DNA from 3 places in the Vogesella sp. XCS3 genome. Region 1 is predicted to be linked to each of the others. Evidence: predicted binding sites of a transcription regulator. Region 1 holds the regulator's gene; each other region holds the start of a gene.

Region 1 (3,272 bases):
CTACATGGTGGTAGGCCTGATCGCGGCCGAAGCTGGCCAAATCCTGCTGGACGGTGAAACCATCACGCACTTGCCCATCCATAAACGGGCACGCCTGGGCCTAGGCTACTTGCCGCAAGAGGCCTCTATCTTCCGCAAGATGACGGTAGAAGAGAACATCCAGGCAGTGCTCGAAGTAGCCGGCTTGTCGGGTGAAGCGCTGGATAACGAACTGCAGCTGCTACTGGACGACCTCAACATCGGCCACCTGCGCGAAACCAATGCCATGGCGCTGTCGGGCGGTGAACGCCGCCGCGTGGAAATTGCCCGTGTGCTGGCCACCAAGCCGCGTTTCATCCTGCTGGACGAGCCATTTGCCGGTGTTGACCCCATCGCGGTGATTGATATCCAGAAAATCATTTCTTTCCTGAAAGAGCGCGGCATCGGCGTACTGATTACCGACCACAATGTGCGTGAAACCCTGCGCATCTGCGACCGCGCCTATATTATTTCTGAAGGCCGCGTGCTGGCATCAGGCCTGCCGGACGAACTGGTTAACAACGAACAGGTTCGCCAGGTGTACCTGGGCGAGCATTTCCACCTGTAAGCGAAATGAAACAAACCCTCCAGCTCAAAGTCAGCCAGCAACTCACCCTGACACCGCAACTGCAGCAGTCCATCAAGCTACTGCAAATGTCCACGCTAGACCTGTCCAGCGAACTGGAGCGCTATCTGCTGGAAAACCCGCTGCTGGAGCGCAGCGACGGTAGCGACAGCCCGCCAGCAGAAGGCGATGCCCCCGCGCCCCAGGAAAGCAGCAACGACACCGCAGAAGATCGCCAACAAGACAGTATGGAGCTCACCGACTGGGGCAGCGGCAGCAGCGGTGGCAGCCGCGATGGGGACGACGAATTCGACCCTATCCTCAACGCCCCATGCCGCCCCACCCTGCGCGAGCACCTCACGGCACAGATGCGCGAAACCCAGCTGGGGCAACGGGATAGCGCGCTGCTGGCATTGCTGATTGACGAGCTGGACGACGACGGCTATCTGCAAACTCCGCTGGAAGACGTTGCCGCTGAACTACCGCTGGAGCTGGATGTCGAAGCAGAAGAACTGGAAACCCTGCGCAAGCTCATGATGCAATTTGAACCCATGGGCATAGGCAGCCGTGACCTGGGGGAATTTCTGGCACTGCAGCTGGGCAACCTGCCACCGCACACGCCGTCACTCCCGCTGGCGCGTCTGCTGGCCGGCGAGCACTTGGCGTTGCTGGGTAGCCGAGACTACACCAGGCTGAAGAAAATCCTGGGCGTGGGCGAGGCCGAATTACGCGCTGCGCATAGTCTTATTGCCACGCTGAGACCACGGCCAACCAGTGGTTTTGACCAGGGCGAGACACATTATGTCGCGCCGGATATCCATGTAGTGCGCCGTGGTGGCCGCTGGGTAGCCCAGCTGAATCGGGGCTCGCTGCCAAAACTTCAAGTAAATCAGCTGTATGCAAACATGCTGCAGCAGCGCGACAGTAGCCATAATCTTTCGGGCCAGTTACAAGAGGCCAGATGGCTGGTAAAAAACATTCAGCAACGGTTTGACACCATCCTGAAAGTGTCGGAATCTATAGTTGAGAGGCAGCAAGCGTTCTTTGAACTCGGTGAAGTGGCCATGCGCCCGTTGATCCTGCGAGACATTGCAGATGAGCTGGGTTTGCATGAATCCACCATTTCCAGGGTAACCACCCAGAAGTATCTGCTGTGCAGCCGCGGGCTGTTCGAGCTGAAATACTTTTTTGGTAATGCACTGGAAACGGATAGTGGCGGCGAATGCTCTGCCACCGCCATCAAGGCGCTGATACGCCAGATTATCGACAGCGAGGACGGCAAGAAACCGCTCTCCGACAGCGCCATCGCCGACAAGCTCACGGCACAAGGTATTCAGGTTGCCAGACGTACGGTTGCCAAGTATCGTGAAGCTATGCAGATTCCGCCAGTTAGCCTTCGCAAGGCCTTATAGAAGTGCCAAAACACCGGTGCGGCCAGCCCGACCGCACTGTTAACAGAAGGAGTCAGGGTATGAACCTCAAAATTACCGGTCTACACCTCGAAGTTACCCCATCGATTCGTGAGTACATCGAGAGCAAACTCGAACGCATCACCCGCCACGTAGATAATGTCATTGGCGTTAGCGTGACGCTGTCGGTTGATAAACTGGTACAAAAAGCGGAGGTCAATGTTCATCTGGCAGGCAAAGACATTCATGTCGAATCGGAAGAAGCCGATATGTACGCCGCCATCGACACACTGATGGATAAACTGGACCGTCAGGTACTGAAGTTCAAAGAAAAACAAGGCGAGCACCGGGTTAATGCCCAGCAGGTCGATGCCACCTTGTAAACCAGCACGATGAATAGAACGGGAGCCAGATGGCTCCCGTTTTTGTTTTCATGTCGCAATATGGTCATTTTTTTGCCTGTCTTGCCGATTTCCATGCTTCACCAGAGGGTAAACAGGGCAAAATGCGCATGCTCGGTCCGGGCCGCCAGATTCGCCAACCATACCGCATCATCTGCGTGAGCAGCCTGGATGTGCCGGGGCAGGCAGAACCCGGGCGCCAGACAATATGAGCGTGATACGCAGCGGCACTTATCCGACCCAGGCGGGTCTTACCCTGCCCTATTGCAAACAGCCGACTCGGCGTAGAATGGCCGACGGTTTTTTCCGGCAAATGTAAATCATGAGCTTGATTGGCAAGATTCTTCCGCAGCAGAACGTGCTGGCGGATGTAGATGTATCCAGCAAGAAACGCCTTTTCGAACAGGTAGGCCTGATGGTTGAAAACAGCCATGGCATCGCCCGTAGCGACATCTTCGACAGTCTGTTTGCCCGCGAAAAGCTGGGCTCTACCGGGCTGGGCCAGGGTGTAGCCATCCCGCATGGCCGGGTAAAAGGCCTGAAAGAGGCCACCGGCGTGTTTATACGCCTGGCCAGCCCTATTCCGTTCGACTCGCCAGACGGCAAGCCGGTCAACCTGCTGTTTGTCCTGCTAGTACCCGAGCAGGCTACCGACCTGCACCTGCAGGTGCTGTCCGAGCTGGCGCAGCTGTTTTCCAGCCGTAGCCTGCGCGAAAAAATGGCCAGCTGCGACGCGCTAACCCTGCACGAGTTGCTCACCGGAAACGCCACCCATGCCTAATATCAGTGTGCGCCGCCTGTACCAGGACAATCAGCACAAGCTGAGCCTGAGCTGGGTCGCCAGCCGCGCCGGCTCTGACAACCTGATCTCTAACGAAG
Region 2 (3,272 bases), 940 kb from region 1:
TGACCTTTGTCGGCACCCTGGGCCTGCTGGCGCTAGCCGGCATCATCGTGAACAACGCGGTGCTACTGCTGGACGCCATCGACGAAGCGCGCCGCGACGGCCTGCCAGCGCTGCAAGCCATCGAGGACGCCGCCGCCAAACGCCTGCGCCCCATCGTGATGACCAAGATGGTGTGCATCCTGGGCTTGCTGCCGCTGTGGCTGTTTGGCGGTGCGGTGTGGAACAGCCTGGCCGTGGTGATGATGGGCGGCCTTGCGCTGGGCACGCTGATCACGCTGGGCCTGATTCCGGCCCTGTACGCCAGTTTCTATCGTGTCGGCCAGCCGACCAGCTAAGGATTACCATGTTTGCTTCTATCCCTACCCCTACCCGCCACGCCGTGCTGCTGGCGCTGGCCCTGCTCACCGGCTGCGCAGCCGTGGCACCACCCAGCCACATACCGGCCAGCCAGCAACAGCTGGCGGCCAACCCCAGCCCGGCCGCCCAGTCCGCCGGTATCGCACGCGGCCAACTGGCCACCGACTGGTGGCAGGTGCTGGCCGACCCGCAGCTGAACACCCTGCTGCAGCAAGCCATGCAACACAACCACCAGCGCCAGGCGGCACTGGCCACGGTACGCGCCGCGCGCCATGCCGCCGATGCCACCCGTCGCGAAGCCTTGCCGCAAGGCAGCCTGAGCGCGCAGGCACAACGCCAGCAGCTGTCCAGCATCGAGGTTGACCCGTATCGCCAGGGCCAGCCCCGGCCGCCGGTGCAACAGCTGGGCATCGTGCAACAAAGCGTCAGTTGGGAGCTGGACCTGTTCGGCCGCGCCGGTACCGCTGCCGCCATCGCCGAGCGCCAGGCCGACCTGCAAGCTGCAGACTTGCGTGCCGCCACCCTGCTGCTGCAGGCCGACGTGGTGCGCCAATACACGCGCTGGCAGCAAGCCGGCTTGAACCGCAGCCTGCTGCTGGACGAGCTGGATACCCTGCAACAGCGACACGCCCAGCTGCAGCGCCGCCAGCAAGCCGGCCTGGCCGACCCCCGCGATGTTCTGGCCGCTGCCGCCACCAGCCAGCAAATACAGGCCGAACTGGCTGTTAATGATGCCAACGCCGCGGCGGCGGCGGCCGCGCTGGCGGTATTGTGTGGCCGTACACCACTAGGCACGGTGCAGGGCGAACAGGCGCCGCGGCTACCCGCAGTGCCGGCCGACACGGCCATCATCTACCCGGACGACTTGCTGGCGCGCCGCCCGGATATCGCCCGCGCCGACGCCCAGTTACGCATCAGCCTGGGCGAAGCGGTACTGGCCGACCGCGCCTACCTGCCGCGCCTCAGCCTCAACCTGGCCGCCGGGGTGATGGGACCGTTCGGCCAGCTGGGCAACGCCGACGCGCTGCGTTATGCGCTGGGTCCCGCATTCAGCTGGGACTGGCTGGACGCGGGGCGGCGCGCCGCACGCCAGGCCGGCGCCAACCAGCAACGCCAGGCGGCGTGGCATCTATACGAGCAAACGGTGCTGACCGCGCTGCAAGAAAGCGAAGCCAGCCTGCGGCAGTGGCAAGCCAGTCGCAGCCAGCTAGCCAGCGCCGAGGCTGCCACCCGGCTGGCCGCACAATCGGCAGCCTACAGCCACACCCGCAGCCAGACCGGGCTGGAGCCGCAGCACCTGGCACTAAGCCAGCACGCCACAGCCCTGCAGGCCCAGCGCAGCGAGTTGGCCGCGCGCGCAGCCGCTATCGAAGCTTACGTACAAGTACAGCTCACGCTCGGTGCCTGGCAGGCGGCACCGGGCAGCGAGGGTTAAGCGCCAGCCAGGGGGCAACACCTGCGTTTTGCCCCCTGGCTTTACCATTGGCCGAACGCCTCCGGCCCGGCATCGGCACTGTGTTCCGGCACCCGGCGGCTGTAGCGGTGCAGGCTTGTCTCGCAGAGGGCCCTGCCAAGGGCAACGTGATGATCAAAATGGCTTGCTAGCACCGCGCGGTTGCACCCGTAACCGAATGCCCCGCTGCCGTACTGCGCCTGGCTGCGCTATGCTGCACGGGTTTTGTCATTTACCCAGGACCTGCCATGCTGTTTGCCCGCTTTTTTACCACCCTGCTTTTCGCTACCAGTGCTAGCGTGGCCGCAGCGCAACCGTCTGGCTGCGAACCGTTTGCCGTGCAACCGGACTTTACCCGCGTGTGGCAAGCCTGCCAGGAACTGGTCGCGGTGTTGCCGCAGCAGCAGCTGCCGCCACGGCTGGACTGCGCCGTTTTGCAGGGCGAGGCGGCGACACGCTGCATGGCATTTCGCCACGCTACCGAGACACTGATGCAGCAGCCAGCCTACGCGGCTGCTTATGCCCACTACCGAAACAAGGCTGCGGTGCTGGCAGCCTGGGTGGAGACCCTGCCCTTGCGCATGGCGCTGGCGAGCTATCATGCCGAGCATGGCCACCTGCCTGCTGCGCTGGCCGGGCTGGGCCAGCCGCAGGCCGCGTGGCAGCACGCAAGTGCAGTGGCACTGCTGCCAAATGGTGAAATCGTGGTGAGCCTGCCAGCTACGGTAGTAGCGGGGGGCGAGCTACGCTTGCTACCCCAGCAGGATGATGTCGGCTTGCTGACCTACCGCTGCCAGGGCCGGGCCGTAGCGGCCACTCTGCTCCCCCCGGCCTGCCGTACGCCATAAGCCATGGCTCGCTGGCGAGCCGGGCACAGTAGCCAGGTTTGAGCGCCGCACAGCGCCACATTGCACCGCGTAACGCTCAACAAGTTGGCCGCATCAGACTGCGCCCCGCGTGCGGCCAACTTGTATAGCTGTTTGGGCTCGGGGTACATCACCCGCCGGTTTGTGCCCCGCAGCGTACGCGGCGCTACCCACTCGCTAATAGTAACGCCCTGTGCCTCCAGCCGGTGCCACAGCCGCCGGAAGCGTGCTTGGGCGCAAAGCGCAACCAGAAGCCCAGGTGGTCTTCCAGCAGCGAGAGTGCGTCGAATGTCATTTGATTGTCCATCTGCTTTCTCCGAGAACTTTTCACATGCCAGTTGCCCGGAAAGCGCATGTCAAGCTGGTGAGATCGGCGCCACCAAACCCAAGGTGCATGACGACAACATCAAAAGCTTGTCACCTTAGCCACAACATCACCGCGCGGCTACCCCTCAGGGCAGCGCCTGCCCGCCAGCGTGTCGCCATGAAAACTGGCGGACAACAGAACCATTACGATGTTGTACTTGAAATGCAAAATTTATAGATAATACTGGTAATTCAATAATCACCTGTAAATGGGGGAAGTCATGAAGGGG
Region 3 (3,272 bases), 1.4 Mb from region 1:
TTGTCGGTGCACAGCTTCAGTGGTGGGTAGAACACCTGGTATTTGCGGCGGCGGGTGGCGTCGTCCAGCGCGGCGCGCAGCTGCTTGTTGGCGCCTACGCCACCTGCAACCACGATGCGCTGCATGCCGGTTTGCTTCAGCGCCTTGATGCACTTGCTCACCAGCACCTCGACGATGGCTTCCTGGAAAGCGCGGCAGATGTCTTTGCGTGCTTGCTCATCAATGCTGCCGTGCTCGGCTTCCACCTGTTTGCTCAGCATCAGCACGGCGGTTTTCAGGCCGGAGAAGCTCATGTCCAGGTTGGCCGAGTGCAGCATGGGGCGCGGCAGCTCGAAGCGTGCCGGATCACCTTCTTCGGCCAGGCGCGACAGTAGCGGGCCGCCGGGGTAGGGCAGGCCCAGCAGTTTGGCGGTTTTATCGAACGCTTCGCCGGCGGCGTCGTCCAGCGTTTCGCCCAGAATCTCGTACTGGCCCACGCCGCGTACCGCCATGATCTGCGTGTGGCCGCCGGAGACCAGCAGTGCCAGGAAGGGGAAGTCCGGGCGCGGTTCGGCCAGTAGTGGCGATAGCAGGTGGCCTTCCAGATGGTGCACGGCAATCACTGGCTTGCCCAGGCCGTAGGCCAGTGCGTTGGCATAGCTGGCACCCACCAGTAGCGCACCCCCCAGGCCGGGGCCCTGGGTGTAGGCAATGGCGTCGATGTCCTGCAAGCTCACCCCGGCTTCGGCCAGGCAGGCGTCGGTAAGCGGGCGTACGCGGCGGATATGGTCGCGGCTGGCCAGCTCGGGCACCACGCCACCGTATTCGGCGTGCATGGCCATCTGGGAGTGCAGCTGGTCGGCAATCAGGCCGCGTTCGGTGTCGTACAGGGCGACGCCGGTTTCGTCACAGGACGATTCGATACCAAGAACAAGCATGTGTGTGCGCTTCAAAACTAAATAATCTTTTCATTTTACCGGTGATTCTTTGTCCGCCCAAATCGGCGATGTTAGGCTGATGCCCTGTTTCAATCGGAGAGCAAGCATGAAGGCAAGACTGAAGTGGGTGGATGGCGTGTGTTTCATGGGTGAAACTGGCAGTGGCCACGCCGTGGTGATGGACGGCGCGCCTGAAGGTGGTGGCCGCAACCTGGGCCCACGCCCGATGGAGCTGCTGTTGCTGGGCACGGCTGGCTGCACCAGCTACGACGTATTGTCCATCCTGAAAAAATCGCGCCAGGACGTGCGTGACTGCTGGGTAGAGATGGATGCCGAGCGTGCCGATACCGACCCGAAAGTGTTTACCAAGATTCACTTCCACTTTGTGGTAGTTGGCCGCAGCCTGAAGGCGGACGTAGTGGCGCGCGCCATCAGCCTGTCTGCCGAAAAGTACTGCTCGGCTTCCATCATGCTGGGCAAAACAGCAGATATCAGCCACGACTTCGAGATTCGCGAAGACGATTGAGTGGCTTGTTGTGCCGGTACAAGCGCCGCCTGCGGGCGGCGTTTTGCATGGTGCGGCAATAATTGCCGCAGGTTTTGCCGCTTGGCTGGCGGGGAAGGGCTGCCAATCGGCAGCAAGCCGGTTTTCTTGAGGCTTTTGACTAAAAAAAGCTGGCACGCTTTGTGCTGAAAAGGGCTGACTCAAGGAAACATAGCCATGCTGAACAAAATCTCTTCCCACCTAGACTTCCTCCAGCGTTCGCTGGATCTGCGCGCGGCGCGGGCAGAAGTCATTGCCAGCAATATCGCTAACGCCGATACCCCTGGCTACAAGGCGGTGGACTTTGACTTCGGCAAGGCACTGAAAAGCCAGACCGCCGCGCAGCAGGCTCGCGGTGTGGCCTTGGCGCAAACCGATAATCGCCATATGGCTGCCATGGGTAGCCGTGCGGTAGAAGGTGGCTTGCAGCACCGCAGTGCGGTACAGCGCAGCCTGGATGGCAACACCGTGGATATGGATGTGGAGCGCTCGGCTTTTACCGATAACGCCATGAAATATCAGTCCACGCTGACTTTCCTGAACAAGCGCATCAGCGGTCTGATGGAAGCCATCAAAGGAGGCCAGTAATCATGTCGCTATCTAATGTGTTCAATATTGCCGGCTCGGCACTGACCGCGCAGTCCATGCGCCTGAACCTGGTAGCCAGCAATATTGCCAACGCCGAAAGCACGGCATCGTCTACTGGTGAGCCTTACCGTGCGCGCCATGCCGTGTTTACGGCGGTGCCGGTAAGCGCCAATGCCCCCCAGGTAGCTGGTGTGCGTGTTACAGCCGTGGCAGAAGACACCTCGCCGTTTCGCATGAAGTACCAGCCAGGCCACCCGCTGGCGGATGACAAAGGCTATGTGCGCATGCCGAACGTGAACCCGGTAGAGGAGATGGCCGACATGATTTCGGCATCGCGCTCTTATCAGACCAACGTGGAAATTGTGAATGCTGCCAAAACCATGCTGCAGAAAACCCTGCAGTTGGGTCAGTAAGGCGAGGAACTAGATCATGGCTACCAGTATTGCATCGACCAATTTCGATTACAGCTCGCTGAACCCGACCGCAGCCACCGGTAATACGTCCACCGGTAACTCTTCGGCTGAAATCCAGAACCGCTTTCTGACGCTGCTGACCACGCAACTGCGGGCGCAAGACCCGATGAACCCGATGGATAACAGCCAGATGACCAGCCAGATGGCGCAGATCAGCACGGTAAGCGGCCTGGAAAGTGTGAACGCAGCGGTAAAAAGCATGACCGAGAGCCAGGCGGCCAGCCAGTCGCTGCTGGCTACCATGCTGATTGGTCGTCAGGTACTCAGCCCTAATAGCAAGCTGACGCTTACTGATGGCAAGGCTGTTGGTACGATCGAGTTTTCCAAGCCGGCCAGCCAGGTAGTGGTGACTGTTACCAATAGCAGTGGTGCCGTAGTCGATAGCTTCGAGATGGGGCCGCAGAAGCAGGGTCAGTTTGTCTTTAGCTGGGATGGCAAGGGTTCGGATGGTACGACCCAGGCTAACGGCGAATACAGCTTCAAAGTGGAAGCGACGGCAGATGGTACGGCGGTAGATGCCACCATGATGGCGCCAACCAAAGTGACCAGCGTAGCGTGGGAAAAAGGCGTACCGATGTTTGTGGTGTCTACCGGTGAGCGTTTGCCGGTAAGCAAGATCAGTCAGATCCTTTGATTTGCGGTGTGAGAGTTTAGGAGAGAATCATGAGTTTTCAGCAAGGTTTGAGTGGTCTCAATGCCGCAGCCAAACAACTGGATGTGATCGGTAACAACGTTTCCAACGCCAGTACT

What was found. The regulator sigma-54, encoded in region 1, starts transcription at its own class of promoters, with help from an activator protein. The targets are predictions, from matches to a motif close to CTGGCACGCTTCATGCTT.
Region 2: the regulator sigma-54 is predicted to act here: its motif matches at 1,892-1,909, upstream of LCH97_RS03560 (pilin).
Region 3: the regulator sigma-54 is predicted to act here: its motif matches at 1,593-1,610, upstream of flgB (flagellar basal body rod protein FlgB).

The regions. Positions count from the first base shown of each region.
Region 1 covers NZ_CP085530.1:3,555,922-3,559,193, reverse strand. Annotated here, with positions in the region: gene lptB (LPS export ABC transporter ATP-binding protein) at 1-586, shown strand, start outside; gene LCH97_RS17015 (RNA polymerase factor sigma-54) at 592-1,995, shown strand; gene hpf (ribosome hibernation-promoting factor, HPF/YfiA family) at 2,055-2,375, shown strand; gene LCH97_RS17005 (hypothetical protein) at 2,405-2,605, shown strand; gene ptsN (PTS IIA-like nitrogen regulatory protein PtsN) at 2,716-3,174, shown strand; gene hprK (HPr(Ser) kinase/phosphatase) at 3,167-3,272, shown strand, end outside.
Region 2 covers NZ_CP085530.1:773,462-776,733, reverse strand. Annotated here, with positions in the region: gene LCH97_RS03570 (efflux RND transporter permease subunit) at 1-335, shown strand, start outside; gene LCH97_RS03565 (TolC family protein) at 344-1,792, shown strand; gene LCH97_RS03560 (pilin) at 2,059-2,658, shown strand; gene LCH97_RS03555 (cache domain-containing protein) at 3,264-3,272, shown strand, end outside.
Region 3 covers NZ_CP085530.1:1,235,507-1,238,778, reverse strand. Annotated here, with positions in the region: gene tsaD (tRNA (adenosine(37)-N6)-threonylcarbamoyltransferase complex transferase subunit TsaD) at 1-917, opposite strand, end outside; gene LCH97_RS05820 (OsmC family protein) at 1,024-1,443, shown strand; gene flgB (flagellar basal body rod protein FlgB) at 1,639-2,049, shown strand; gene flgC (flagellar basal body rod protein FlgC) at 2,052-2,462, shown strand; gene LCH97_RS05805 (flagellar hook assembly protein FlgD) at 2,479-3,156, shown strand; gene flgE (flagellar hook protein FlgE) at 3,186-3,272, shown strand, end outside.